2 regions of the Calidifontibacter terrae genome follow, and region 2 is predicted to be linked to the other one. Evidence: predicted binding sites of a transcription regulator. Region 2 holds the regulator's gene; the other holds the start of a gene.

Region 1 (14,628 bases), 460 kb from region 2:
TTGGCGGCGGTCCCCGGCGGCACCACGTCGGCGACCGGGGCGAGGTTGATGTTGACCCCGGCTGCTTTCAGGTCACGGCCGATGATGGCGCCGATGCGGGTGCGGGCGTCGGCGGTGCCCTCGCCTTGTTGTAGCGCGCTAGGCAACACAGTGAACCCGTTGCCCTTGAGTTGCTGAACCTTCCCGCCCTCCTGATCGGCGCTGATCAGGAACTTCACGTTCCGGGTGGACGACTGATTCACTTGGGCCTGCACGTGGGTGGTGATCGACCGAACGGAGTCGCTGCCGTTGCTCCAGCCGCCGATGAAGAAGAAGTTTCCGATGTGGGCTTCGCTGATCTCGTCATCCAGTGAGGACGGAGCGGTGCCGTGCTGCAGGCCCACCATGATCAGCTGACCGGACCGTTGCGCCGGGGTCATCGCGTCGGCAAGTTGCTGAACGCAGCGATCAGCGCCGGCCGGTCTCGAGGTGGGGGTTGAGGTGGCCGTCGTTGAGGATGACATGGACGAGTTCGTCGTTGCGTCGGCCGAGGATGACGTGGCGGTAGTGCTCGAGTTGCCGGGGGTGGTCAAGGACCCACTGGTGGACGTCGCCGACGTGGACGTGTCAGAACACCCCACCAACATCAGGGGCAGGCAGAGCGCGGCAAGCTTCTTCATCGCGGCCCAGCCTAAGCAGGTGCACCGTCGCCGGAAGGGTTTTGCGCCTCTTGTCGCGTCCCCGACCCTTCCGGGCTCGCAAAATCAGAACGGGTGTGCTCCAAGAAGAGCACGACCTGGTCACCGGCGACCCGAGTCACCAAGATTGTCGCGGCCGCGGAACCGTTCAGCTTGAGCTGTCGCCGCAGCGCCGGTTCGTCGATCGCCACCCCGCGCGCCTTGACCGTCAACACCCCGACGTGTTCATCGCGCAGCCGAGCGCGGAGCGTCTTGACGTTATAGGCGACGGCGTCGACGATCCGGAACGAGCGCGCCCAAGGAAGGTCGACCGGTCGGTCGGCGGTGACATGACCTAGCCCGGCCGTCAGTTCTCGGCCTTCGACCGCCGCGGACAGCGCGTCGGTGAGCCCGGCGCGTACGACCCCGCGGTCGGCTTCGTAGAGGAAGGCGCCGAGGTCATCCAGGGAGGCGACCGGCTCGAACCGCTCGTCGACCGGGCGGACAACGCTGTGACTGCCACTGCGCAGGACGACCGCGCTGCGTTCCGCGCGTTCGACCAGCGGGCCGAACCAGAGCGCGGCCTCCAACACCTCTCCGTCCAGCGAAATCCACTGCGCCTCAGCACCATCGGGAACCTGACGCAAATCCAGCGACGGGCTCAGCTTCACGCCGACGGCTCGACCGGACGCTCCCAAGCCGGTCACGAACTCCCAACTCGGCATGAGCTGGTCGAGTCGGAAGGTGCGCTTGGTGCGCCCAGTCGCGTCGGCGACCCCGGTGGTACGCCGGGCTGGGTCGAGCCAGACGCCCGCTTCGGGCGGCAACTCGACTTCTTCGGCTCGCGCACAAACAGCTCGGGCGGACGTTCCGGCAAGGTTGGCGGCCGCGATCCGGGAGGTCGCCGGGTCAGCATCCACCGCTACGACCGAGAGCCCAGAACTAGCGAAAGCCCCTGCGTCCGAACCGATTCCGCAGCCCAGGTCGTAGACGATCGGCACGTCGGCTGCTAGGAAACGCTGAGCATGCAACACGGCGATTGCGGGCCTAGTGGCCTGTTCCAGCCCGTCGGTGGTGAACAGCATCGAGGCCGCAGCTTCGCCGAACTTCGCACGGCCGCGAGCGCGCAACTCCGACTGGGTGAGGGCGGCCGCGACCAGGTCGGGATCGTGACCGGCGCCGCGCAAGGTCGAGGTGAGAGCAAAGACATCCCGCGCCGAATAAGGCGGCAGCGCTTCCAGAAGTCCGCTCGCGCGGAGTCGGTCAATGAGTGCGGCGTCCATCAGATGACCGGGGGAGTCCAGGTCGAGGACTTGCTGGAGAACGCCTCCAGAGCCTCGTCAGCGGGCAGTGCCGCAAGCGCATCGGCGACCGCGTCGTCGAAACCGCTGACCACCGGCGGGCTGCCGAGTGGAACGAGGGTATGCAGGATCCCGCTGGGGTGAACATCGACCAGGTCGAAGCCCTGCCGGCCGTCGAGGCCGATCAGGGCCCCATTCGGCGCGCCGGCGTCGAGGGAGTAGCAGGATGCCGCCGCAACCGAGACCGGGACGCCGGCGAACAGGCCATGGCTGCTGTGGTGGAGGTGGCCGGCGAGGATCCCACGCACGTCGCTTCCGGCGATCGCCGCCGCGAACTCCTCCTGCCGCTGCAGGCTGAGCAGATTCATCAGATCGACGACGCTGGGCAACGGCGGGTGGTGCAGCGCCAGCAGCGTGCCGTGTTCGGCGGGCGTTGCCAGTTCGCTGGCCAGCCAGGAGAGTTGGTGATCGCTCAGCGATCCGTGGTGATACCCGGTGACCGTCGTGTCCAAGGCGATCACGCGCAGGCCGTGCAGGTCGTACGACCGATCCTGCGGTTCGTCGGTGTCGTCCCCTCCGAACAGCCGGCGAGCGTACGGGCCCCGTTCATCGTGATTGCCCATCACCCAGATCAGTTCGCTGCCCAGGCGCCGGGCGGTTGGCTCCACGATGGCCCGCAGTCGGTCGTACGCCTCGTCTTCACCGCGATCGGCGAGGTCGCCGGTGAACACCATCGCGTCGATCCGGCGGCCGATGCGCTCGAGTTGCTCCATCGTCGCCCGCAGGTTGTCGACGACGTCGATCACGTCGCCCAAGCGTGCGCCGCCAGCCAGCAGGTGCGGGTCGCTCAGATGGGCGATCGTGTGAGTCGGATCGGGCGCGAATCGCATGGTTCCATTCTCCTCGCCCACCCATTGGCACTCGACTTGCGGGAGTGCTAATCGCGGCATAGATTCAGTGCTGGCACTCAGCCCGTGACAGTGCCAGTCCACACCACCAGGGTCGACCCCCGCGACGGCGGCCCAGCGGTAGTGCGGATCGGCAAGCCGCGGGACCTATTTTCCCCGGGTGATCAGCCCGGGTCGCGAACAGAAAGGATCCGCCGTGTCGGTAAACATCAAGCCGCTCGAGGACCGCATCGTGGTGAAGGCCGTCGAGGCCGAGCAGACGACCGCTTCCGGTCTCGTCATCCCGGACACCGCCAAGGAGAAGCCCCAGGAGGGTGAGGTCCTGGCCGTTGGTCCGGGTCGCATCGACGACAACGGCCAGCGAGTTCCGCTGGACATCGCCGTCGGCGACAAGGTCATCTACTCCAAGTACGGCGGCACCGAGGTGAAGTACTCCGGTCAGGAGCTCCTCATCCTGAGCGCGCGGGACATCCTCGCGGTCGTCGAGCGCTGACTCACTGACTTCGTACGGCGCCCCGGCCCGCAGCCCTTGCTGGGGCCGCGACCGGGGCGCACGTATGTCACCGACATCTGGGAGAAGGAACACACATGGCAAAAACTCTTGAGTTCAACGACGATGCCCGCAAGTCCCTCGAGCGTGGCGTCGACGCCTTGGCCAACGCGGTCAAGGTGACGCTCGGCCCGAAGGGCCGCAACGTCGTCATCGACAAGAAGTGGGGCGCCCCCACGATCACCAACGACGGTGTCACCATCGCCCGCGAGGTCGAGCTGGACGACCCGTACGAAAACCTCGGCGCGCAGCTCGCCAAGGAGGTCGCCACCAAGACCAACGACGTCGCCGGTGACGGCACGACCACCGCGACCGTTCTGGCTCAGGCCATGGTCAAGGAGGGCCTGCGCAACGTGGCCGCCGGTGCTTCGCCGTCCGGTCTGAAGCGCGGCATGGACAAGGCCGTCGAGGCCGTCAACGAGCAACTCCTGAAGACGGCCCGCGAGGTCGACGGCAAGGAAGAGATCGCTCAGGTCGCCTCGCTCTCGGCGCAGGACACCACCATCGGTGGCCTCATCGCGGACGCGTTCGACAAGGTCGGTAAGGACGGCGTCATCACGGTCGAGGAGTCTTCGACCGCGGTCACCGACCTCGACTTCACCGAGGGCATGCAGTTCGACAAGGGCTACATCTCGCCCTACTTCGTCAGCGACCCGGAGCGGATGGAGGCTGTCCTGGAGGACGCCTACATCCTGATCAACCAGGGCAAGATCTCGGCCATCGCCGAGGTTCTGCCGCTGCTGGAGAAGGTCGTTCAGGCTGGCAAGCCGTTGCTGATCATCGGCGAGGACATCGACGGCGAAGCGCTGTCCACCCTGGTCGTCAACAAGATCCGCGGCACCTTCAACGTCGTCGCGGTGAAGGCTCCGGGCTTCGGAGACCGTCGCAAGGCGATGCTGCAGGACATTGCGATCCTGACCGGTGGTCAGGTCGTCGCCGAAGAGGTCGGCCTCAAGCTCGACCAGGCCGGCGTTGAGGTTCTCGGCCAGGCGCGTCGCGTCGTCGTCACCAAGGACACCACCACGATCATCGACGGACAGGGTGACAGCGCTGACGTCGACGGCCGGGTTCGTGAGCTCAAGTCCGAGATCGAGCGCACCGACTCCGACTGGGACCGCGAGAAGCTGCAGGAGCGACTGGCGAAGCTTGCCGGTGGCGTCTGCGTCATCAAGGTCGGCGCCCACACCGAGGTGGAGCTGAAGGAGAAGAAGCACCGCATCGAGGACGCCATCTCCGCGACGCGTGCGGCCATTGAGGAGGGCATCGTCGCTGGCGGTGGCTCCGCGTTGGTTCACGCAGTGTCGGCGCTCGACGCTCTGCAGCTCGAGGGCGACGAGGCCACCGGTGCGAACGTGGTTCGCAAGGCCGCGGCTGAGCCGCTGCGTTGGATCGCTGAGAACGCTGGTCTCGAGGGCTACGTCGCCGTTGCCAAGGTTGGCGAACTGCCCGTCGGTCAGGGCCTGAACGCGGCCACCGGTGACTACGTCGACCTGATCAAGGCCGGCGTCATCGACCCGGTCAAGGTCACCCGTTCCGCGCTGCGCAACGCTGCGTCGATCGCGTCGATGGTCTTGACCACCGACACGCTCGTCGTCGAGAAGCCGGCCGAAGACGACGAGGCTGCGGCTGGGCACGGTCACTCGCACTGACACTGTGACTAGCTGACGAACGTCCACCGAATGCCCCGGAAATCTCCTGAGAGATTCCGGGGCATTCGCGGTTTCTTGACTAGTTCTTTACCTTTGGAGAATGCGCCGCCTACTGTGGTGGGGGCGTTGGGGTGGGTGCATCCACACCGAATAAGGGTCCTACGAACGAGGGAGACAGTCTGTGTCGCAGTATTCGACGCGTTCTGAAACCCCACCCGTAACGAATTGGTCCGGTAGTCCGATGTCCTTGGCGGACACGCAGATTCCACTGCGTGATCTGGTGGCGCCAGCCCGCAGGGGAGACGCGGGAGCCACCGAATCCTTGATGGCAGGTGTGCATCAGCTCGCGCTGCGGTATGCGCGCGCCCGGCTCGGGCGCCACTCCGCAACAGCTGATTCCTCTGCCGACGTGGCCCAGGAGGTGTGTGTCGCAGTGCTGACTGCCCTACCTCGCTATGTCGACAAGGGATTCCCCTTCGAGGCGTTCGTCTACCGCATCGCCTCGAACAAGGTCGCCGACGCCCAGCGCGGAGTTCTGCGCGGCGCGACACCCACCTCGGATGTCCCCGAGCAGACAGACCTCGCTCCCAACCCTGAGGAACGGGCGATGATGTCGGCCGAGGCCGAGCGTCTGGACGCTCTGCTCGACCACCTCAATCCGCAGCAGCGGGAGATCATCACCCTCCGCGTGGCCGTCGGCCTCTCCGCCGACGAGACCGCAGCCGCCCTGGGGATGAAGGCCGGCGCCGTACGAGTGGCGCAGCACCGCGCGCTGGCGAAGCTGCGCGCCTTGGCCGCTAGGCAGGAACCGCGATGACCCCGCGCATCGACGACATCCGCAACGACGACCGGTACCTCGATGCGCTCGGCGCGCGACGCGCTGCCGACGACGAGCTGGGCGAACTCTTCGAGCCCTGGTTGGCCTACATCGACGATGAGCCGAGCGCGGCAGATTCCTCGCGCTGGAGCCGCGGTGTCGGGCGCTATGCCCGGGCCGGAGCGACCGCGCCGAGCCTGCGTCGGTTCTTGGTTGGAGCCGGTGTGGCAACTGCTGCGCTGTCGGTGAGTTCGGTCGCAGCTGCCGTCTCGGGCACCACCGTTCCGGGGTTGCGGCAGTTGGGCAACGTCACCCGCGCGCTGTCTGGTGAGACACCGTTGCCGGCAGATGGGCCGGTGTTCCGGACCACCCGGGGCGCGTTCCCGAGTGAGCGTGCAGGGGTGCAGACCTCGAACACCGACCCGACGGACCCGACTTCGGTCCCGCCGGTGAACGCAGACCATTCCTCGCCCGTGATGATCGCGCCGTCCACCACCACTACTGCGACCACGCCGGCGTCGCGGTCGCACAGCCCGCTGACCCGCAGCCCGTTGCCGAAAACTCCGGTGCGTCTGCCGGGTTCGAAGTCGCCTTCGAGTCCCACCTCGACGGCGCCCTCCGAGGCACCCAAGCCGACGACCAGTTCGCCGACCCCGTCGACTACCAGCCCGACCCCGTCGACTACCAGCCCCACCACACCGTCGACGACGGGTCCGACCACCTCGTCAACCACCACCTGGGGACCGCAGGTGACGCCCAGCCCCACCAGTACGGTCGGCGGTTCCAGCCCGACCACCAGCGCGTCGAGTTCTGCCACGCGCGGGATCGCCTCCAGCTCGACCACCGCCGGTTCGACCGTTGCCACCAGCGCCAGCCAGGCGACGATGACCGGGTTGACCAGCAGCGCTCAGGGCGAGCCAGCACCGGTTCCCACCCCGCGCGAGCTTCCGCGTCCGATCGGCAGCTCCTCCCCCCGCTGAGGACCGCCTGTCCGAAGGGTCCGTCGGACGCCCGTAGAATGGTGCAATGGCGCCCTCGTCCTCCTTTGATGTCCCCCCGATCTTCGGCCAGTTGGGCCTCACCTACGACGATGTCCTGCTGTTGCCAGGGGAGACCGACGTCATCCCCAGCGAGGTTGACACCACCTCGAAGCTGACCCGGGAACTGTCGCTGCGCGTGCCGCTGATCTCCGCGGCCATGGACACCGTGACCGAGTCGCGGATGGCCATCGCGATGGCTCGCGAGGGTGGGATCGGGGTGCTCCACCGCAACCTGTCGATTGACGACCAGGCGGAGCAGGTCGACCTGGTCAAGCGCACCCAGACCGGCATCATCGACAACCCGGTCACCATCGGTCCCGACGCCACGCTCGAGGACCTCGACGCCGTCTGCGGGCGGTATCGCGTCTCCGGACTGCCGGTCGTAGACCCCGACAACACGCTGGTCGGCATCATCACCAACCGCGACCTGCGCTTCACCCCGGTCGCGCAGTGGGCCACCACCAAGGTCCACGAGATGATGACGCCGATGCCGCTGGTGACCGGGCCCGTCGGCATCGCCCGCGAGGAGGCCACGCTGCTGCTGCGCCAGCACAAGCGCGAGCGCCTCCCGCTGGTCGACGAGCAGGGCAAGCTCGCCGGTCTGATCACCGTCAAGGACTTCGTGAAGTCCGAGCAGCACCCGTACGCCTCCAAGGACGACCAGGGTCGTCTGCTCGTCGCCGCTGCGATCGGGTATTTCGGCGATGCGTGGGAGCGCGCCACCCGGCTGGTGGAGGCAGGCGTCGACGTCCTGGTTCCCGACGTGGCCAATGGTCACGCGCGACTCATGCTCGACATGATCCGCAAGCTGAAGTCCGACCCGGCGACCCGTCACGTGCAGATCATCGGCGGCAACGTCGCCACCCGCGAGGGTGCTCAAGCACTCGTCGACGCGGGTGTTGACGCGGTCAAGGTCGGCGTTGGACCGGGATCCATCTGCACGACTCGGGTCGTTGCGGGTGTCGGTGTTCCGCAGGTCACCGCGATCTACGACGCCGCCCTGGCCTGCACCCCCGCCGGTGTTCCGGTCATTGCCGATGGCGGTCTGCAGTACTCCGGTGACATCGCCAAGGCGCTGGTCGCAGGGGCCTCGTCGGTGATGCTCGGTTCGCTGTTCGCTGGCTGCGAGGAGTCGCCCGGCGACTTGGTGCTGCTCAACGGCAAGCAGTTCAAGACCTACCGGGGGATGGGCTCGCTCGGGGCGATGGCTTCGCGCGGCAAGAAGTCGTTCTCGAAGGACCGCTACTTCCAGGCCGATGTCGCCTCCGATGACGAGTTGGTGCCCGAGGGCATCGAGGGTCGGGTTCCCTACCGCGGCCCGCTCGGATCCGTCGTTCACCAGCTGGTCGGCGGTCTGCACCAGTCGATGTTCTACGTCGGCGCGAACACGGTGCCTGAACTGCAGCAGCGTGGCAAGTTCGTTCGCATCACCACCGCCGGACTGAAGGAGTCCCACCCGCACGACGTGCAGGGGATTGTGGAGGCGCCGAACTACACCGGGCGCTGAGCGATGCAGGTCCCAGTCGTACGAAGGAGCCCGATAAACTCCCCGGGTGACTGAGATCGAGATCGGCCGAGGCAAGCGCGGACGGCGCGCCTACTCCTTCGACGACATCGCGGTGGTGCCTTCGCGCCGCACCCGCGACCCGCAGGAGGTATCCGTCGGTTGGCAGATCGACGCCTATCACTTCGACCTCCCGGTCATGGCAGCGCCGATGGACTCGGTGATGTCGCCGCAGTCGGCGATCGAGTTCGGCAAGCTGGGCGGTTTGCCGGTGCTCGACCTCGAAGGTCTGTGGACTCGCTACGAGTCTCCCGAGCCGCTGCTGGCCGAGATCGCTGGTCTCGACGCGGCTGAAGCCACCCGGCGGATGCGTGAGATCTACGCCGAGCCGATTCGGGAGGACCTGATTCGGTTGCGCCTGGCGGAGATCCGCGCCTCGGGCTGCACCGTCGCCGGCGCGCTGTCGCCCCAGCGCACCCAGGAGTTCTGGAAGGTTGTCGTCGATGCCGGCGTCGACCTGTTCGTGATCCGTGGCACCACCGTGTCGGCTGAACATGTCTCCGGCCGCGCCGAGCCACTGAACCTCAAGCGCTTCATCTACGAGCTCGACGTGCCGGTCATCGTCGGCGGCGTCGCCACGTACACCGCCGCGCTTCACCTCATGCGCACCGGCGCTGCCGGCGTCCTGGTCGGGTTCGGTGGGGGAGCAGCCCACACCACCCGTACGACGCTTGGCATCCACGTGCCGCTGCCGTCGGCCATCGCCGATGTTGCGGCTGCCCGCCGCGACTACATGGACGAGACCGGTGGTCGCTACGTGCACGTCATTGCCGACGGGGGCATGGGCACCAGCGGCGACATCGTCAAGGCGATCGCCTGCGGTGCCGACGCCGTCATGCTCGGCGCCGCCCTGGCCCGTTCCACCACCGCGCCCGGGCGCGGATTCCACTGGGGCTCCGAGGCCCACCACCACGAACTCCCGCGCGGTGAGCGGGTTGAGGTCGGCACTGTCGGTTCGCTCGAGGAGATCCTCATCGGTCCGGGCCTGGGCGCTGACGGCACCACGAATGTGATCGGCGCGCTGAGCCGGGCCATGGCGACCACCGGCTACCTGGAACTGAAGGAGTTCCAGCGGGTCGAGGTCGTGGTCGCGCCCCACCAGAAGAGCTGATTTCTGTCGGTCTGTGAGACCGACGGGGTGGAGTGTGGTCTGTGTCACTGCTGACCCCTACTCTGGAGTAATGACCGATTTGCTCCCCACCACCGATGCTCCGGCCGCGCAGAGCCCGGCGCCGTACGTCGTGAAACCGGGCCTCGCTGCCCGGATCAGCCGGCGGGCGATCACCTCTCCGAGCGCCCCGACCCATGACTGCATCACCCCGTTGACCGGGGGAGTGCTGGCCACTGTGCCGCAAAGCAGCGTCGAGAATGTCGACGTTGCGTTCCGGTCGGCGCGCGCCGCGCAGGTGAGTTGGGCGGCCTTGCCGGTCGAGCGGCGGGTGCACTTCCTGCGCCGCCTGCACGACCTGGTCTTGCGCCATCAAGACGAACTGCTCGACCTGATCCAGCTTGAATCTGGCAAGACCCGTCGGCACGCCTTCGATGAAGTTCTCGACGTGGCTGGAGTCTGTCGCCACTACGCGCGCAAGGCGCCGTCCTACCTCGCCACGCAGCGCCGGTTGGGCGCCATGCCGCTGCTTAGCCAGGCCCGCGAACTGCGCCACCCCAAGGGTGTGGTCGGGATCGTGGCCCCTTGGAACTACCCGTTGTCGATGTCGATCACCGACGCCCTGCCCGCGCTTGTTGCCGGCAACGCGGTGGTGCTGCGACCTGACAACCAGGCGGTGCTGACCGCCCTGCGCACCGCCGAACTGGTCGATCAGGCCGGGCTGCCCGAGGGACTGCTGCAGGTGGTTCTGGGCGACGGACCGACGATCGGGGCGGCTGTGCTGGAGCGCGCCGACTACGTGATGTTCACCGGCTCGACCGCCACCGGTCGGACGGTCGCGGCCCAGGCCGGCGAGCGCCTGGTGGGTGCTTCGCTGGAACTGGGCGGCAAGAACCCGATGTACGTCGCCGACGACGCCGACCTGAAAGCGGCGGCCGAGGGCGCCGTACGAGCCGTGTTTTCTTCCGGTGGGCAGCTGTGCATCTCGATCGAGCGGCTCATCCTGCACGACGCGATCGCCGACCGCTTCCTCGAACTCTTCCTGGCGCGGGTCCGCGCGATGAAAATCGGTCCCGAGCTGGCCTGGGGCAACGACATGGGTTCGGTGATCTCCGCCGAGCAACTGCGCCGGGTGAGCGAACACGTCGACGATGCGGTCGCGCACGGCGCGAAGGTGCTCGTGGGCGGCAGGGCGCGACCCGACCTGGGTCCCTACTTCTACGAGCCGACCGTGCTCGAGGGCGTGACCGAGGAGATGAAGTGTCGTCGCGGCGAAACCTTCGGCCCGGTCGTGGCGATCTACCGCGTGAGTAATGACGCCGAGGCGATCGCCTTCGCCAACGACAGTGACTACGGCCTCAACGCCTCGGTCTGGACCAAAGACACCGCCCGTGGCCGGCAGATCGGAAACCGCATTCGCTGCGGAACGGTCAACGTCAACGAGGCGTTCGCCGCCGCGTGGGGCAGCAACGGTGCGCCGATGGGTGGCATGAAGCAGTCCGGGATCGGCCGCCGCCACGGCGCCGAAGGCATCCAGAAGTACACCGAGTCGCAGAACGTGACCGTGCAACACGGCCCCGGGTTCGCGGTGCCGGCTGGAATCTCGGAGAAGGCGTGGGCGAAGGGCATGACAGTGGCCATGAAGGTGATGAAGACAGCGGGTCTGTCATGAGCGCAAACCACGACGTTGTGGTCGTGGGGTCCGGGTTCGGCGGGTCGGTCACGGCTCTGCGCCTGGCCGAGAAGGGCTACCGGGTGCATGTTTTCGAGGCCGGCCGCCGGTTCGAGGACGATGACTTCGCCAAGACCTCCTGGGACGCGCGCCGCTACCTGTGGGCGCCGACGCTGAAGTGCTTCGGTGTGCAACGCATCCACAAACTTCCGGACGTGATGATCCTGGCGGGTGCCGGGATCGGCGGTGGGTCGTTGAACTACGCCAACACGCTTTACAAGCCGGGCGATGCGTTCTTCAAGGATCGCCAGTGGGCGAGCATCACCGATTGGGATGCTGAGCTGACCCCGCACTTCGAGACCGCCCGCCGGATGCTCGGCGTCGTTGACGAGAACCCCTGCGAGGGGCCGGTCGAGCAATTGATGCGCGACGTCGCCAACGACCTCGGAGTCGGATCGTCCTTCCGCAAGACCCCAGTGGGGGTCTACTTCGGCGAGTCCGGTCGTACAGACCCTGATCCGTATTTCGGCGGCGAGGGCCCTTCCCGCACCGGCTGCACCGAGTGCGGCAACTGCATGGTCGGCTGTCGGGTCGGCGCGAAGAACACGTTGATGAAGAACTACATCGCGCTCGCCGAGAAGCGGGGCGTCGTCTTCGAGCCGATGCGCACGGTCGTAGACCTCGAACAGTTGCCTGGTGGCGGCTACCGCGTCACCACCGAACGCAGCGGCGCCTGGGTCGCCAAGGACCGGCGTACGGTCACCGCCGACCAGGTCGTGCTCGCCGCGGGCACCTGGGGAACCCAGACGTTGCTGCACCGGCTCAAGGCCGAAGGCCGTCTGCCGCACCTCTCCGACCAGCTCGGGGTGTTGACCCGCACCAACTCCGAGGCCCTCGGCGGTGCCGCCTCCGTGAAGGTCCCGGCCAACGTCGATGTGTCCAAAGGGGTCGCGATCACGACCTCATTCCACGTCGACGAGACCACCCACGTGGAGAACGTGCGGTACGGCGCCGGCTCGAATGCAATGGGATTGCTCACCACGTTGCTCGTCAACGGCGACGCCGGCCCGTTGGGGAAGGCCAAGGAATTCCTGGGCACCTTCCTGCGGCAGCCGATCTCCGCGGCTCGCACCGCGTGGGGTCCGCGCTGGTCCGAGCGCACCGTGATCGCTCTGGTGATGCAGACACTCGACAACTCGATCACCGTGTCGGGCAAGCGCCGGTTCGGCCGGGTCCGGCTCACCTCCAAGCAGGGCCACGGCGAACCCAACCCGAGGTGGATTCCCCAGGGCCACAAGGCGATTCACGCCATGGCCGATCGGTTGTCCGCGGTCACGGGGATGGGCACCCTCGCCGGCGGCAACTGGGGTGAGGTGTTCGGCATCCCGCTGACCGCCCACTTCCTCGGTGGTGTCGTGATCGGCGACGCGCCCGAGCGGGGCGTGGTCGATCCCTACCACCGGGTCTGGGGCCACCCCGATCTCCACGTCGTTGACGGTTCGGCGATTTCGGCGAACCTCGGCGTGAACCCGTCCCTGACCATCACCGCGCAGGCCGAGCGCGCGATGGCGTGTTGGCCGGTGAAGGGCCAGACCGACCCCCGGCCGGCGCAGGGCGAGGCATATCAGCGGTTGGACGCTCGCCCGGCGCGGGTTCCCGGGATCGACCTCGGAATGCCCTCCACCCCCGCCTGACTACACCCGTAGTAAAGGAAAGTGGTCGCTATAGCGACCACTTTTCTGTTGTCTGGGTTGTCCACAGGCCCTCTGCCAGATTCCCGGCGAGCGGTCAGGCTGGCCCGATGACAACCAGGAGACTGCGCGAAATCCGACGCGCGGAAGTGGCGGTGGCGGCCGAGCGGCAAGGTGGTCTCGTCGCGTTGCGGCAGCTGCTTGAGCTCGGCATTTCTCGCTCGGCAGTCCGGGCCGAGGTGCAGGCCGGCCGCTGGCGGCGGCGGGGGAGCAAGACCTTCGCCGTCGATGTGGACGCCGACCCGATGATGACCAGATGGTGGTACGCGGTCCTGGAGTCCGGACGGACGGCGGCGCTCGACGGCGTGACGGCTCTCGCGTACGCGGGGATGACGGGGTTTGAGGAATCTGACCTGCACGTCTCCGTCCCGAGGTTCGACAACCGGCATTCGGTCGGCGGGGTCCGGATTCACAACATCAACCACCGACTCGAGGATGAGCTCTGCGGGGGCGAACCCGCGGTCGTACGCCCGGAGATCGCCGCGATCCGCGGCGCGGCCTGGGCAATGAGCGATCGACAGGCAGCGCTGGTGCTGGTGATGCCTGTGCAGCAGCGGATTGTCACCGGCGAGGCCCTGCTGCATGCCGCGGCGACCATCGGCGTACGCGCCCGCAGGGACTTCATCGAGCGCATGGCCCTCGACATCGCAGACGGCGCAGAATCGTTGGGGGAGTTGGACTTTGCCGCGCTGTGTCGGGCATACGAGATCGCCGAACCGGACCGACAGGTGGTTCGCCGAGGCCCAGACGGACGCATCTATCTCGACGTGCGATGGCCGTGTGGTCTGGTGGTCGAAATCGATGGGATCCATCACCTCGCGGGACTCAATCCAGTCGACGACGCCTTGCGCCAAAACAGCGTCACCCTGACTTCAGACACCGTGTTGCGCATCCCGCTGCTCGGCTTGCGGCTGCAGCCCGGCAGGTTCATGCGGCAGGTGCGAGCCGGGCTGGCACTGCGCGATGGCGGAGCGGTCGCCTGAAGTGGTCGTTATTGCGACGAAAATCCTTTACTACGGGTGTAGAGGAGGGGTGCGCGGGCGGGTCAGGAACACGACGTACCCTTGGTGACCGTGCTGCGAACCGCCCTGACCTTCCGCTGGATCGGTTGGTTCGTGGTCCTGCTGGCGGCCGTCGTCGCGATGGTCCTGCTCGGCCTGTGGCAGTTCGGCGTCGCCCACGACAACGGGGCCAGCAAGACCGTCGAGGACGCTCAACACCTCCCGGTCGCGCCGATCACCGAAGTGGTGCAGCCCAACGAGCCGTTCCGCGCCGACATGTCGGTGCGCCGAGTGACGGCGACCGGCACCTACGAACCGCAGCGGCAACTGCTGGTGCCCGACCGGCGGTTGAACGGGCGTACGGGCTATTGGGTGCTCACCCCGTTGCTGGTGACGGATTCGAACGCTCGGCTCGTCGTGTTGCGCGGCTTCGTGACCGACCCGGCGCAGGCCACCAAACCGACTGCCACCGCCGTGACGGTCACCGGCGCGCTCGCCCCGGCGGAATCGCCCACAGCGACCAGTTTGCCTGCGGGACAGATCGGTTCGGTCGACATCGCCTCGCTGGTCAACCTGTGGGGTGACCGCATCTACAACGCCTACGTGTTCGC
Region 2 (14,628 bases):
TCGGCCCCCTCCAACGCGACGAGCTGACCGGCCAATACATTCGCCAGCCGGCCCTCGTCGAGCAGGAACAGGGGTGCGGTCACTTGCCCGCCCAGACGTCGCGGATCTTGCCGAACAGCCCCTTGTCCGCGCGCTGGAAGTTCGCCTCGGGCGTCTCCTCACCGCGGACCTCCGCCAGCTGACGCAGCAGATCCTGTTGTGCCGCATCGAGTTTGGTGGGAGTGCGGACGTTCGCGTGGACATGAAGGTCACCGCGAGTGTTCATCCGCAGGTGGGTCACCCCCAGGCCCCTCAGGGTGATCACGTCGCCCGGCTGGGTGCCGGCCTCGATCGCGACGTCGCGCTGCCCATCGAGGGTCTCCAGCGGCAGGCTCGCGCCCAGGGCAGCGGCCGTCATCGGCAAGTCGACCGAGCAGTGCAGGTCGTCGCCCTGACGCTGGAAGGTGGCGTGCTTGCGCACCCGGATCTCGACGTACAGGTCGCCGTGGGGGCCGCCGCCGGGGCCGATTTCGCCCTCGCCGGTCAGCTGAATGCGAGTGCCGGTGTCGACACCGGCCGGGATCTTGATGGTCACTACACGGCGGTCGCGGCGACGGCCCTCGCCGGAGCAGTCGACACACGGGGACTCGATGATCTCCCCGACCCCACGACACGCGCCGCAGGGGCGAGTGGCCATGACCTGGCCCAGGAAGGTGCGCTGGACCTGCTGCACCTGACCAACGCCGTGGCAGACATCGCAGGTGTGCCGTCCGGTGCCCGGCCGAGCACCGTCGCCCTGGCAGGTCTCACACAGCACGGCAGTGTCGAACGACAGGTCTTCGTTGCTGCCGAAGACGGCAGTCGACAGGTCGACGTTCAGCGGGATGAGGGCGTCCTGGCCGCGCTGCACGCGCGATCGCGGACCTGCGGAGCCACCAGCGGCACCGCCACCGAAGAACGCGTCCATGATGTCGGTGAAGCTGAAGTTGCCGCCGAAACCGCCGGTGGCACCGCCGTACGGATCGGCACCCATGTCGTACTGCTGGCGTTTGTCGGCGTCGGACAACACCTCGTAGGCCTGCGAGATCTTCTTGAACTCGGCCTCCGCTTCCGGGCCGGGGTTCACGTCGGGGTGCAATCGGCGGGCCTGCTTACGGTAGGCGCGCTTGATCTCCTCCGGAGAGGCGTCCTTGGTCACGCCGAGGTCGGCGTAGTAGTCGTTCACGAACTTCCTTTACTGCTCGAGGATCTCGGACACGTAGCGGGCGACAGCGCGAACCGCCGCCATCGTTGTCGGGTAGTCCATCCGGGTTGGGCCCAGCACTCCCAGACCGCCCGCGGTGTAGCGGGTGCTGACGATGGAGGTGCTGCCCAGGCCTTCCAGCCCCTGAACGGTGTTCTCTTCACCAATGCTGACCATCACCATGTCGTCGGCGGCCATCTGCTGGAACAACCGCAGGAGCACCACATGTTCTTCCAGCGCATCGAGCACTGGGCCGACGGAGCGGGCAAAGTCGCCGCCGGCGCGCGCCAGATTGGCCGTTCCAGCCATCACGACTCGCTCTTCACGCTCGTCGCCAAGAGCGGCTGCGATGCCGGCCACCGAAGACCGCAGCGGTTCATTCGCCTCAGACTGAGTGGTTGCGCCCCAGTCGAGCAACGCCACCGACGCGTCGGCGAGGTGCTTCCCCTGGACCTGCTCGTTGACGATCGTGCGAAGGCGATCGACCGCGGCCGGGTCGTGAGCCACGCTGACGACCCGTTGGTGAACCCGGCCGGTCGACAGGATGATCACCGTCATCAACCGCATCTCGGTCAACGACACCAATTCGATGTGGCGAACGGTCGCCCGATTCAGCGTCGGGTATTGCATCACCGCGACCTGCTGGGTCAATGACGACAGCAGTCGTACGGTCCGGTCGACGACGTCGTCCAGATCGGCCGCCTGCTCCAGGAAGGTCTCGATCGCGCCGCGCTCGGGGCGCGACAGCGGCTTCATGTTGTCGATCCGGTCAACGAACCGCCGGTAGCCGGCATCGGTAGGCACCCGTCCAGCGGAGGTGTGCGGGGCGCTGATCAGCCCCTCCTCCTCCAACGCCGCCATGTCGTTGCGGATCGTGGCGGCGCTAACCCCGAGGTGGTGGCGATCAAGCAGCGCCTTACTGCCCACGGGTTCGGACGTGGCGACATAGTCCTGCACGATCGCGCGCAACACATCAAGTCGTCGTTCCTCGCTCATGGCACCTCCCGCCGTTTGGCACTCTGGACAATCGAGTGCCAATTCTACGTCGTCCGCGCGCTCGGGCGTGTCCCCTCCCGGGTGACGTTCATCGCGTCCTACGGTGGCGCGGTGAGTTACGACCGATACGGCAGCGACATCCTCTCCAGCGACTGGCGCGCACCCAAGCGCGGCCGCTCGGTCGATGTCCCCGCGGAGAAAGACCTGGTGGTCGAGGATGCCGAGTCCGGCTATGTCGGCGCGGTCGTACGGGTGGAGAAGGCCGGCGGCATGCACGTCGTCCACCTGGAAGACCGACGCGGCAAACTCAAGGCGTTCCCCCTCGGCGCAGGCTTCCTGATCGACGGTCGTCCCGCCACCCTCGTACGGCCGAAACCGGCTGACGCTCAAGCACTTTCGGCCGCCCGGCAGGCGACCTCCCGCACCGCGAGTGGCTCGGTGGCCGTGGCCGGCCAGCAGGCGCGTGTCGCCCTCGGCTCGCGGATCTTCGTCGAGGGAAAACACGACGCCGAACTGGTCGAAAAGGTGTGGGGTGACGACCTGCGCGTTGAAGGTGTCGTCGTCGAGATGCTCGACGGGGTCGATGACCTGGCGAGCGTGATCCGCGACTTCAACCCCACGGCGCAGCGCCGGATGGGGGTGCTGGTCGACCACCTGGTGACCGGGTCGAAGGAAGACCGGATCGTCCAGGTCGCCCGCAAGGTGCCCCAGGCCCGCGATCACGTGTTGATCCTCGGGCACCCCTACATCGATGTCTGGCAGAGCGTTCGGCCCGAGCGCCTGGGGTGGGAGGCCTGGCCGGTGATCCCGCGCGGCACCTCCTGGAAACACGGCATCCTGGCCGAACTCGGCTGGCCGCATAACACCCAGGCCGACGTCGCCCGCGGGTGGAAGCGGATCCTGGGAACCGTCACCTCGTACGCCGATCTGCAGCCCGAACTCCTGGGGCGCGTCGAGGAGCTCATCGACTTCGTCACCGCCCCGGTCTGACCGATTACGGTTAAGCCCGTGCCCCACGACATCTCCGCCGCCGCACTCGCCGCCGAACTGGTTGCGGTGGTCCTGTCGGTGGGCGAGGAACCCATGGTGCTCGCCGCGGGCGAGCCGCTGCACCTACCGTCCGGGCCGCTGCGCACCGACCACCATTCGTTGCAGAACGGTGTGCGCGCCTTCGCAGAGGAACAGACCGGCCAGGCCCTGGGTCACATCGAACAGCTCTACACGTTCGCTGACCTGGGCCGTTCGAGCGCGGCCGCCCGGTCGATTTCGATCTCCTACCTCGGCCTGACCCGGCCCTCCGCCGATCCCGGCTGGCGGCCTGTCTATGCGCTACTGCCGTGGGAAGACCGCCGCTCACCCGCCTCCGACGACCTCTGCCGTGAGCTGCGCGCGAGTTTGGCCACAGTCGGCAGCGACCTCGCGCAGCGGGCCGATCATCTCTTCGCCACGGGCCCAGACCTCTGGCGACCGGAGCTGGTGCTACAACGCTACGAACTGCTATGGGAAGCTGGGCTGGTCGACGAATCTCCTTCTGCCGCAGATCGATCCATCGACACTGGCAGTGGAATGTCGATGGACCACCGGCGAATCCTGGCCACCGCGCTCTCCCGACTGCGCTCCACATTGCAATACAGGCCGGTGGTGTTCGAGTTGTTGCCGCCGACGTTCACCCTCGGTCGGTTGCAGGCGGTCGTCGAGGCGCTCGCCGGGCAGACCATGCACAAACAGAACTTCCGCCGAGTCGTGGAGAACCAACACCAGTTGGTCGAGCAGACCGACGAGATCGACCACTCCACCGGTGGTCGCCCAGCCCGCCTCTACCGCTTCCGGCGCGAGGTTCACGCCGAGCGACTGCAAGCCGGAACCAAACTCCCGCTGCCGCGCGCTCGCTGAGTCAACCCAGCCAGGTCAGCGGCGACGGTTGAGCGATCCGATGCGCGCGGTCAGCACAGCCGCGAATCCGGTCCACAGCGCGTACGGCGCCAGCACCGCGCCCTTCTCCGGTGACACTGCGCGAGAGCGGCGAACCAGATCTGCGCTGCTCACCGCGAGGGCGACAGCCTCGAACGCCGCCGTGGTTGGCCGGTGGCGGCCGAAAAACAGGATGCTCCATCCCGCATTGAGAGCGAGGTTCGCCCCCAATGCGACTGCGTACGAACGCCGTTCGGTGGATCGCCCCGTCTCGGCGAGGTCAGCCAGGCTGAGGGCGGAAACCAGGGCGATATCGGTGTAGAGCGCAGTCCAGACCAACGGAAAGGCAACAGCAGGTGGCTGCCAAGACGGGGTGCGCAGCTCTCGATACCACCTACTCGAGGGGTCAGTCGCCGCCCCGCCAACCAGGGCCGTCGCCGCGACGGCCGCTGTCGTGGCGGCGAGCGTACGGACCCAGCGGTGCTGGTGATCCTGGGGCGCGGCCCGACGTACGGCCTCATCGAACGGCAGAACTCCGCCCGGCGGCGGACCCACCAGCTCGTCAAGGTCGCGTTCCTGAACGACAGTGTCGTGCAACAGGCTCCCGACCAGCGGCTTCGCCAACTCGGTTCCCACCGGCGTGACGAGTCCGATCCAGCGCGCGCCAAGGTTCGCGGTGGTCACCGGCGCGATGAACGCCGGGCGCGGTAGGCGCCCGGTGGCCCGGGCATAACGGCTGATCATCTCGCCATAACGCAGCGCCTCCGGTCCCCCGATGTCGAAGGTGCGGTTGAGGTCGGGCGGCAGATCCGCGGCGGCAACCAGGTAGTGGACGGCATCCGTCACCGCGATCGGCTGGATGCGATTGCGGACCCATCGCGGCGCGACGATCGCCGGCAACCGCTCGGCGAGATGGCGCATCATCACGAACGACGCAGACTCTGCCCCAATAACGACGCCGGCCTGCAATGCTGCAGTTGGCACACCTGAGTCGAGCAGGATCTTGCCGACGGCGACTCGGGAGGCGAGATGCTCGGACAGTTCTTCATCCCGCGGGTGCAGTCCGCCCAGGAAGACAATGCGTGAGACCTGTTGCGCGCGAGCCGCGTCGGCAAATGTGGTCGCCATCCGCTCTTCGGCCTGCGCGAAGTCATCACCCTGACCCATGGAGTGCAGGAGATACCAGGCGACGTCGACGTCAGCGAGCGCCTCGGCGACAGCTTGGGGATCGGTCGCGTCGCCCTCCACCACCTGCGCACGGCCGGGCGTTGCGGGCTCACCGTCCGGAACGACCAGCCCACCCCACGGCAAGTCACGGACGGCGTCAGCGTGACGACTGAGCAAGCGCACGCGCCAACCGCGACGCAGCAACTCCTGCGCCACTTCGCCGCCGACATAGCCGGTGGCACCCGTCACAAGTGCCAAACGTTCGCTCATACCGTTGCCTCCTGGATCAGTCGATCGGTCAGCCGGGCCCATTCGGCCCCAGCCCATCGTGTCAAAGGCGGCAGCACCACGATCGTCTCACTGGTCCAGATCAGCTGAATGATCATCGGCGACTGGACGCCGCCCTTGACCCGTCGCGCAGTGCCGGTGATCACCATCGTTGCCGCCGTCACGATCTGCCGACGGCGGAAGCTGCGGGCATCTTGATGGTGGTCTCGCTCAACCGGTTGCAGCCACGGCATCTTCGCGAGTCGTCGTGTCGTCGTGTTCATCCACGCCTCCCCTTCACGCCATCCGCAGGATCCCTACTGCGCACTCTTGGCGCAGCTCCTCGGGATCGAACGTAACTTCTGCCGCCCCCGAGCGGTGATCCGTTGTCCAACGTCCGTCTGTTATGCTCAACTTAAGCTTTTGCTCACAGTGAGCAGAACTAGCCGAGGGGTCGCCATGACGACAACGACGTACGACAAGGTCCGCAACATCATCCCCGAGGTCGAATGGGCCGTCTTCGAGCCCGAGATCGCGGCGATCGAGCAGCTCAAGCGCGACCACGACGCGGTGATCCTCGCGCACAACTACATGACGCCCGAGGTCTTTCACGGCGTCGCCGACATCGTTGGTGACTCCCTCGCCCTCGCCCGCGAGGCGCAGACCGTACGGGCCGGAACGATCGTTTTGGCCGGCGTGCACTTCATGGCCGAGACGGCGAAGCTGTTGAACCCGGCCAAGCGGGTGTTGCTGCCCGACCTGCGCTCCGGCTGCTCGCTCGCCGAGAGCATCACCCCGGCCGATATCGCAGCCCTGCGCGCCGAACACCCCGGCGTTCCGGTGGTGACCTACGTGAACACGTCTGCGGCGGTGAAGGCCGCCAGCGACATTTGCTGCACCTCCGGGAACGCGGTCGAAGTGATCGAGAGCCTCGGCGTCAACAAGGTGATCATGATCCCCGACCAATACCTCGCCCGGAACATCGCGGCGCGCACCGGCGTGGAAGTCATCACCCACCCTGGCGCCTGCGAGGTGCACGAACGGTTCAGCCCGAAGGACATCGCGGACATCCGCGACGGGAACCCGGGCGTCACCGTCATCGCTCACCCCGAGTGCCCGCCCGAGGTCGTTGCGGTCTCGGACTTCGCGGGGTCGACCGCTCAGATGATCGAGTTCGTCGCGATCAACAAGCCGCGCAACGTCGCGCTGATCACCGAATGCTCGATGAGCGACAACGTCGCCGCCGAACACCCCGACGTCGACTTCGTACGCCCCTGCAACCTCTGCCCGCACATGAAGCGCAACACGCTCACCGCGATCCGTCGATGCCTGGAGACCGGCACCCACGAGATCACGCTCGACCCGCTGCTCGAGGAGCCGGCGCGCCGGGCCATCGAGCGGATGCTGGCGGTGAAGTGATGCAGATCGACCGCCCCGTCGTCATCGGCTCCGGCCTCGCCGGATTGGCCACCGCGTGGGCCCTTTCCCCACAGCGGTGCATCCTGCTCACCCCGGGCCGGATCACCGAGCAGGCCGCGAGCATGTGGGCCCAAGGCGGTATCGCCGCTGCGCTGTCGGCGGACGACTCCCCCGAGTTGCACGCCGCCGACACGCTGCGCGCCGGCGCCTACGCCGGGGACACTCGCGCGATCGCGCGGATCACCGACGCAGCACCGGACACCGTACGACTGCTGGATGAGTTGGGGGTGCCGTTCGACCGCGCCGCCGACGGGTCGTACGACCTCGCCCTCGAAGGTGGCCACAGTCGGTCCCGCGTCGCCCACGCCGGCGACTCCTCCGGGGCCACCGTCACCGGAACCCTCGCCGGAATCGTCGCGGCTCTGCCTTCAGTCGACCTGCGCGAGGGCCACCGAGTGGTCGATCTGGTGACCGAGGGTGGGCGGGTGACCGGCCTGCTGGTGGCCGGTCCGGACGACGACATCTATCGGTTGTCGACATCTCGGGTGGTGCTCGCCACCGGCGGGATGGGCGGTCTGTGGCCGACCACCACCAACCCGGCGCAGGCCCTCGGTCAAGGCGTCGCGCTCGCCGCCCGCGCCGGGGCGCGCACCGACGACCTGCACCTCGTGCAGTTCCACCCGACCGCGCTCGACGTCGACGCCGACCCGAACCCGCTGCTCACCGAGGCCCTGCGTGGCGCCGGCGCCCTGCTGCTCGCCGACGGCGAACGGTTCGTCGAAGAGTTGCAGCCGCGTGACGTCGTCGCTGCCGCGGTGTGGGAGAAGCTGCAGGAGGGCCGCGCGGTGCGCCTCGACGTGCGCGCGATCCCGCAGGTGCGCGAGCGGTTCACCACCGTCGCCGCCTCCTGCGACCGGTTCGGCTTCGACATTGCCCACGACCTGCTGCCGGTGCGACCGGCACTGCACTACGCGATGGGCGGCGTCACGACCGACGCTCGGGCGCGGACCTCGGTTGCTGGGTTGTGGGCGGTGGGTGAGGTCTCGCGCACCGGTCTGCATGGGGCGAACCGGCTGGCTTCCAACTCGCTGCTCGAAGCGGTCGTCACCGGTCGAGCCGCCGCGCTCGACCTGGCCACGGCCGACGTTCGCCGGTGGTCCGCCGATGTCTTGCCAGTCGACCCAGCGACAGTAGTACCGCGATCGATCGACCCGAATCCGTTGGCCCGCAGCGAAATTCGCCGCCTCATCGGGGGATCATGTGGGGTGATCCGTGACGGATCGGCCCTGGAACATGTGGTCGACACGCTCAGCGCACATCGCGGCGACGACACTGCGTACGCCACCTGGCTGGTGGCCCGTTCGGCCCTGCTCCACCCGCATAGCGTCGGCGCGCACCGCCGCGCCGACGACCCCGCGCTGGTTTCCGAACTCGAGGTGGCCTCGGCATGAACCGCACCGAACTCGACCGCGTCATCGCTGTCGCCCTCAACGAAGACCTCGGATTGGCCGGCGACATCACAACAGCCGCCACCGTCGATCGCGATGCCACGGGCGTGGCTCACATCGTCGCCCGCGAAGAGGGCGTCATCTCCGGCGTCACGGTGGCCGACCGCGTCTTCACGACGGTCGACCCCACGCTGGCCTGCAGTTGGTCGGTCCGCGACGGCGACCGGATCACGCGAGGCACCGTCGTCGCGTCGATCAGCGGTTCATCGGCATCGATCCTCACCGCCGAGCGGACCGCGCTGAACCTGATCGGCCACCTCAGCGGCATTGCCAGCCGTACGGCATCGATGGTCAAGCTCGTCGACGGCACCGCCGCCAGGATCGCGGACACCCGCAAGACAACTCCCGGGCTGCGCGCACTGGAGAAGGCGGCTGTCGTCGACGGCGGCGGGGTGAACCACCGGTTCGGACTGCATGACGCAATCCTGGTGAAGGACAACCACATTGGTCTCGGTGGCGGTCTCCTGGCAGTGCTCGACCGGCTCGCCGCTCGCGCTGGCCACATGGTGCTCGTCGAGATCGAGGTCGACACCATCGACCAGTTGCAGGTCGTCCTGGCCTACGACGCCGCCCGGATCGCCAACCACCTCCCGCCGGTGGTCAACGGGGTGCTGCTGGACAACATGGTCCCCGACCAGATCCGCGCAGCCGTCGAACTGCTGCGCGCCCATCCCGCCCCGATCACCGTGGAGGTGTCCGGCGGGGTGAACGAGCAGACCGTACGCGGCCTGGCCGAAGCCGGCGCCCAGATCATCTCCGTCGGCGCGCTGACCCACAGCGTGACCTGCCTGGATCTCGGGCTGGACTTGTAAGCCCTCCCCCGGCGCCCAGCCGCGCCGCCGATACGTCGCAACGAGCCCGGCATTCCTGCCCGCCGCGCTCAGAACCCGAGGAGCCGCCGCACGACGGTGTCCGCGAGCAGCCGACCGCGCACGGTCAGCACCAGCCGCCGCTCGCGAAGCACCGTCGAGCCCTCGACCAGGCCGTCCGCGATGAGCCCAGCGACTGCCGTACGTCCTTGCGCGGCAAGGGAATCGACGGCAAGTCCGACGCTGCGGCGGATGCCGAGCAACACCTGCTCTTCATACCGCTGAGTGTCGGTGAGCAACTCGCGCCCGGCGCCTGGGGATTGGGTTTCCCGCAATCGGGAGGCATAGGCGGAAGGGTGCTTTACGTTCCACCAGCGAACGCCGCCGACGTGGCTGTGGGCGCCGGGCCCGAAGCCCCACCAGTTCGCATCCGACCAGTACAGCTCGTTGTGGCGGCAACGCAACGAGGCGTCGGTGGCCCAGTTCGAGACTTCGTACCAGCCGTAACCCGCGGCCGACAGCAACGCGTCGGCCAGTTCGTATTTGTCAGCCTCATCGTCGTCGTCGGGCATCGTCACCTGACCGCGCCGGACCTGCGCGGCCAACTTGGTGCCGTCTTCCACGACGAGCGCGTAGGCGCTGAGGTGACCGGGTTCGAGATCGATCGCCGTCTCGAGCGAGGTGCGCCAGTCGGCTAGTGACTCCCCCGGCGTGCCATAGATCAGGTCGAGGCTCACCGCGAGGCCCGCTCCACGGGCCGCCGCGAGCGCTCGACTCACATTGGCCGGATCGTGGGTGCGTTCGAGGGTGTGCAAGACGTGGGGAACCGCAGACTGCATGCCGAACGACACTCGAGTGAATCCGCCCTCGGCCAGCACGGCCAAGGACTGCGGGGTCACTGAGTCGGGGTTCGCCTCGGTGGTCACCTCAACATCCGCAGCGAACCCAAACCGGTCGCGGAGCCGATCCAGAATCCGCACCAAATCCGTGGCCGGCAGCATCGTCGGCGTTCCCCCACCGAAAAAGACCGTGTCGATCGGTGGGCGGGAGGGCAAAACCGACGCGGCGAGTTCGATCTCGGCAGCGACTGCGTCGGCGTAGGTGTCAACACTTGCGCCATGGCCACCCAGCTCAGTCAGCGTGTAGGTGTTGAAGTCGCAATAGCCGCAGCGCACCCGGCAGAACGGGATATGGACGTACGCGCCGAACGGGCGCTCCCCCGCGGTCGCCACCGCCGCTGCGGGTAGGGATCCGTCGGTCGGGACGGGTTCACCATCGGGAAGAGCGCTAGGCATTGCTCCATTGTCACCCAGCCGGAGCGGGCAACGTTCCACGCCAGGCCTCACGGTCGGCGGCGTAGGCAACCATCCAGTGCGGTCGCAGTCGATAGAACCGGATGTCGGGGCCCCAATCCAACGGTGAGCTGCCGTAGTGGGCGCTCCAATGCTCGTGGATCGGCGGGAAATCGGGGTGGTCGGGCAACAACCGCTCGGCGTCACCGTGGGCGAACAACGCGAAGGCCTCGCCGTCGACGTACGACACGCTCACCGCCGGTCGCTGCTGCAGGTGGCCTGCCTTCGCCGCGTCTCCGGCGGTCGAGAAAGTCCAACTTCCGAACAGGAAGTGGCCATCTAGCGCGCTGATCCGCGGCTCGCCGCGGGCGGTAACGGTCGCCACCGAGATCACCTTCATCCCGGTCAACGCGCGCACCACGTCACCAGCCGCAACCACCCGGTCGTCGTTGATGATGCTGCGCAAATGTTCGGTCGAGCGGCTGACCGACGCATCCAGCAACTCCTGCAATGCCTGCATATGGGCTGCGGTCTCCTTCATCACCTGAGGCTAGAGGGCGGCACCGACAACCCGGCGTGTCACCAGGTTCCGGTCAAGGCCTGCAGGCCAAGGCTCGAACAGGCCACCAGCACCCACAAGATTCCGCCGAGCAGCAGCGGACGCACGCCCGCTCGCCGCAGCTCGCCCAGGCGCAACGACAGACCGATCCCGGCCAACGCAACCGTGATCAGGAAGGTGCCAAAGGCGGTTAGCGACGGGTGCCAGGCGGCAGGCACCACACCGAGTGAGTTCAGCGCAGCAGCCACCAGGAAACCAACCAGGAACCCGGGAATCACCCGCCGCCACGGCACGCCGGCGGTGGTGTTGCCGGACCGGCGCGCGGTCAGCCAGGCGAGCACGACGGTCACCGGGATGATCATCAGCGAGCGGGTCAGCTTCACCACGATCGCGTATGGTCCCGCCCCGTCGCCGAACGAATATGCCGCCGCGACAACGGAAGACGTGTCGTTCACGGCCGTTCCGCTCCACAGACCGAACGCGTGACCGCCCATCCCGAACAGATGGCCGAGAACTGGGAAAGAGAGCACCGCCGCGATGTTGAACACGAAGATGGTGCCGATGGCGTAGCCCACATCGGCATCCTTGGGCCGGGTGACGGCGGTGGCGGCAGCAATGGCCGACGCACCGCAGATGCCCGTTCCGACGCCGATCAAGGTCCGTACGTCGCGCTCGACCCGCAGCGCCCGGCCGATCAGTGCCGCGCCACCCAAGGCCACGGCGAGAGTCCCCACCATCACCGGCAGTGACGAGCCACCCACCTGGACAACCTGGTGCAGCGACAAACCTGTGCCGAGCACCACGATCGAGGCCTGAAGCACCTGTTGCGCTGCAAACGTGCGCCCCGCGGCAAGAGCTGGGGCTCGCAGCGCGGGCACGGTCGAGGCGAACACGATGCCAAGGACGATGCCGAACACCGGGCCACCGACCAGCGGCAGCCAGGAACCGAGCAGGGCGGCGAGGCAGGCGACGAAGACGGCGACCAACAATCCGGGTAGGACTGAGCCGACGTCATGGACCACGGCGCGGGTGGGCCGTGCACAGACAGCAGTGGACATGACTCCAGATTGGTCGATCCACGGGGGCGGCGGTAGCCCCTACATGCGCATGACGGCATATCCTGCGCATATGCCAACGTGGCCCGACACCACCGCGCTCGAACTCCTGGTTGCCATCGCCGACCACGGCAGTGTGGGCGCCGCGGCTCGCGCCGTCGACATGGCCCAACCGAACGCCACCCGATCGTTGAGTCGACTGGAACGACAGTTGGGGTGTGACCTGGTGGTTCGCGGTGCGCGTGGATCAACACTCACTCCGGCCGGGGTGGTGTTGGTCGAGCGGGCGCGCGCAACTCTCGACGCTTGCCGTTCCCTGCTGGACACGGCAGCCTCGCTGCGCAACGACGGACAACAGAGCCTCACGGTCGCCGCCAGCCAAACGGTTGCCGAGCATCTCCTTCCGACATGGCTCGCCACCCTTCGCCGGGAACGCCCGGAGACGACCGTGGTGGTCCACGTGCACAACTCACATGACGTGGTCGACGACCTTCGAGAAGGTCGCGCAGCGCTCGGCTTCATCGAGCATCCAACCGTTCCGCCGGGGGTTCACCACCGGCGGGTAGCAGTCGACGAAATGGTTCTGGTCGTCGCTCCGCACCACGTCTGGGCAAAGCGCCGCCGCGCGGTGCCGCTCGAAGAATTGGCCGATACCCCGTTGATCACCCGCGAATCGGGCTCGGGAACCCGCGTTGCGCTCGACGAGGCGCTTGGCTCCCCCATCGAGCCCTATCTGGAGATGCCCAGCAATGCCGCCGTACGAGTCAGCGTCGCCTCGGGCGCTGCGCCCGCGGTGCTCAGCCGGCTGGCGGTCACCGACGCACTCGCGGCAGGGACGTTGGTCACCGTGCCGCTCGCGGCGCGGATCCGCCGGCCGCTGCACGCGGTCTGGACCGGACCGCGCCTTCTGACCGGCGTTGCCGCCGACCTGGTGCAGATCGCCGGCCGCGGATCAGCGTGAAGCTGTCACCCACACCGGGATGACGCCGCGTACGACCTCGGTGCCGTCGTCAATGCGAGCGACACAGATGACATCGACCTGGAACGGTGGCTCCTGGGCCCAGTCGGCCGCCGCGGTGGTCGCCTCGCAGCGAACGTTTGTGGGCACTTTCGCCAGGTAGTCGAGCTCAATTCCCTTGGGAATCCATCGCATTCCCGCCGGAACGGTGGCTTCACAGAGCAGCCCCATGGCGGCCTCCAGACCGTTCGCAACGGCAATGGCGTGAACCGTTCCGATGTGGTTCTGAACGGCACGACGCTTCTTGATCCGCACCTCGCTGTGATTCGGCTCCATGGTGACCACGCGTGGTCGCACACTGGCGAAGTAGGGCGCCTTCAAGCTGAAGCCGAGGTCGAACATCGCCCCGCCGAATGGCTTGTCGGACAGGCGGCGATAAAGATCGTAGGTCGCAGTCATACCCAGATGTTACTCATGGGTAGGGGTTAGCGGGTCGTCACCTGAAGATCGCGGACCACCCGATTGACCCGAAGCCCCTTGCCCTCGAACCTGGTGATGGGCCGCAGTTCGAAGCGCGGGGCGAACCCGCCTCGGTTTCCGGCAGGGTCGACCTCCGGGTCACCGGGATCGGCCAGCCGGCCGGCGTGTGGGTTGACCAGCTCGGGGCAATCCTCCACCACGTCACGCATCTGCCAGGCATAGTCGGCCCAATCCGTCGCGAGACGCCAACTCCCCAGCGGTTCAAGGAGTTCGGCAATCTGCAGGGCAAATTTCGGTTGCACCATCCGGCGCTTGTGGTGCTTCTTCTTGGGCCACGGGTCGGGGAAGAAGGTCCACACTTCGTGCAGCGAACCCGGCTCCATCATCAGTGGCAACGACCACGCGGCGTCAGCGATCGCGATCCGCAGGTTCGTCACCTCGGCGGCAACGGCCTTCGCGATGGTGTGCGCAACTCCGGGTCGCCAAACCTCAAACGCCAGGAAGTCCAGATCCGGCCGCGCGGCTGCGGCATGGACGACGCAGTCGCCAGCCCCCGAGCCGATTTCAACGATCAGCGGAGCTTCACGGCCGAAAGCTTCGGCACGGTCGAAGTGATAGTCGGCCACGAGCGCGGTGTCTGTGCCGTTCAACGGCAGATCGAGCACGTACGTCGGACCGTGATCGACCATCACCTTCTCGTGACGCTCCGGCATACGGCCACCGCGCCGGGTGAAGGAGCGGTTCCTGGCCACCGGACGACCGTCGGCGGTGAGTGGCACGACCGAATCAAGGTGTCGCTCGCGCACGGTCACTTCTTCTTTGGCTCGGGAGCGTCCTGGGACAAAGCGGCGATGAAGGCTTCCTGCGGGACCTCGACAGAGCCAACCATCTTCATCCGCTTCTTGCCCTCCTTCTGTTTCTCCAGCAGCTTGCGCTTACGGCTGATGTCGCCGCCGTAGCACTTGGCCAGGACATCCTTGCGGAT

The links. The regulator HrcA, encoded in region 2, represses chaperone genes, less so after heat shock. The targets are predictions, from matches to a motif close to TTNGCACTCGNNNNNNNCGAGTGCNAA.
Region 1: the regulator HrcA is predicted to act here: its motif matches at 2,872-2,898, upstream of groES (co-chaperone GroES).

What each region holds. Positions count from the first base shown of each region.
Region 1 covers NZ_BAAGZF010000001.1:39,417-54,044, forward strand. The annotation lists gene ACYU98_RS00185 (glycoside hydrolase family 3 N-terminal domain-containing protein) at 1-659, opposite strand, end outside; gene ACYU98_RS00190 (class I SAM-dependent methyltransferase) at 671-1,939, opposite strand; gene ACYU98_RS00195 (metallophosphoesterase) at 1,939-2,847, opposite strand; gene groES (co-chaperone GroES) at 3,062-3,358, shown strand; gene groL (chaperonin GroEL) at 3,454-5,064, shown strand; gene shbA (RNA polymerase sigma factor ShbA) at 5,306-5,881, shown strand; gene ACYU98_RS00215 (hypothetical protein) at 5,878-6,861, shown strand; gene guaB (IMP dehydrogenase) at 6,908-8,428, shown strand; gene ACYU98_RS00225 (GuaB3 family IMP dehydrogenase-related protein) at 8,475-9,596, shown strand; gene ACYU98_RS00230 (succinic semialdehyde dehydrogenase) at 9,667-11,265, shown strand; gene ACYU98_RS00235 (GMC oxidoreductase) at 11,262-12,959, shown strand; gene ACYU98_RS00240 (hypothetical protein) at 13,067-13,999, shown strand; gene ACYU98_RS00245 (SURF1 family protein) at 14,090-14,628, shown strand, end outside.
Region 2 covers NZ_BAAGZF010000001.1:497,952-512,579, reverse strand. The annotation lists gene ACYU98_RS02485 (16S rRNA (uracil(1498)-N(3))-methyltransferase) at 1-83, opposite strand, end outside; gene dnaJ (molecular chaperone DnaJ) at 80-1,204, opposite strand; gene hrcA (heat-inducible transcriptional repressor HrcA) at 1,214-2,218, opposite strand; gene ACYU98_RS02470 (DUF3097 domain-containing protein) at 2,330-3,208, shown strand; gene ACYU98_RS02465 (NUDIX hydrolase) at 3,227-4,111, shown strand; gene ACYU98_RS02460 (tryptophan-rich sensory protein) at 4,127-5,566, opposite strand; gene ACYU98_RS02455 (hypothetical protein) at 5,563-5,847, opposite strand; gene nadA (quinolinate synthase NadA) at 6,023-6,982, shown strand; gene ACYU98_RS02445 (L-aspartate oxidase) at 6,982-8,433, shown strand; gene nadC (carboxylating nicotinate-nucleotide diphosphorylase) at 8,430-9,302, shown strand; gene hemW (radical SAM family heme chaperone HemW) at 9,371-10,594, opposite strand; gene ACYU98_RS02430 (pyridoxamine 5'-phosphate oxidase family protein) at 10,605-11,132, opposite strand; gene ACYU98_RS02425 (YeiH family protein) at 11,171-12,208, opposite strand; gene ACYU98_RS02420 (LysR family transcriptional regulator) at 12,279-13,166, shown strand; gene ACYU98_RS02415 (hotdog fold domain-containing protein) at 13,158-13,622, opposite strand; gene trmB (tRNA (guanosine(46)-N7)-methyltransferase TrmB) at 13,649-14,449, opposite strand; gene lepA (translation elongation factor 4) at 14,452-14,628, opposite strand, start outside.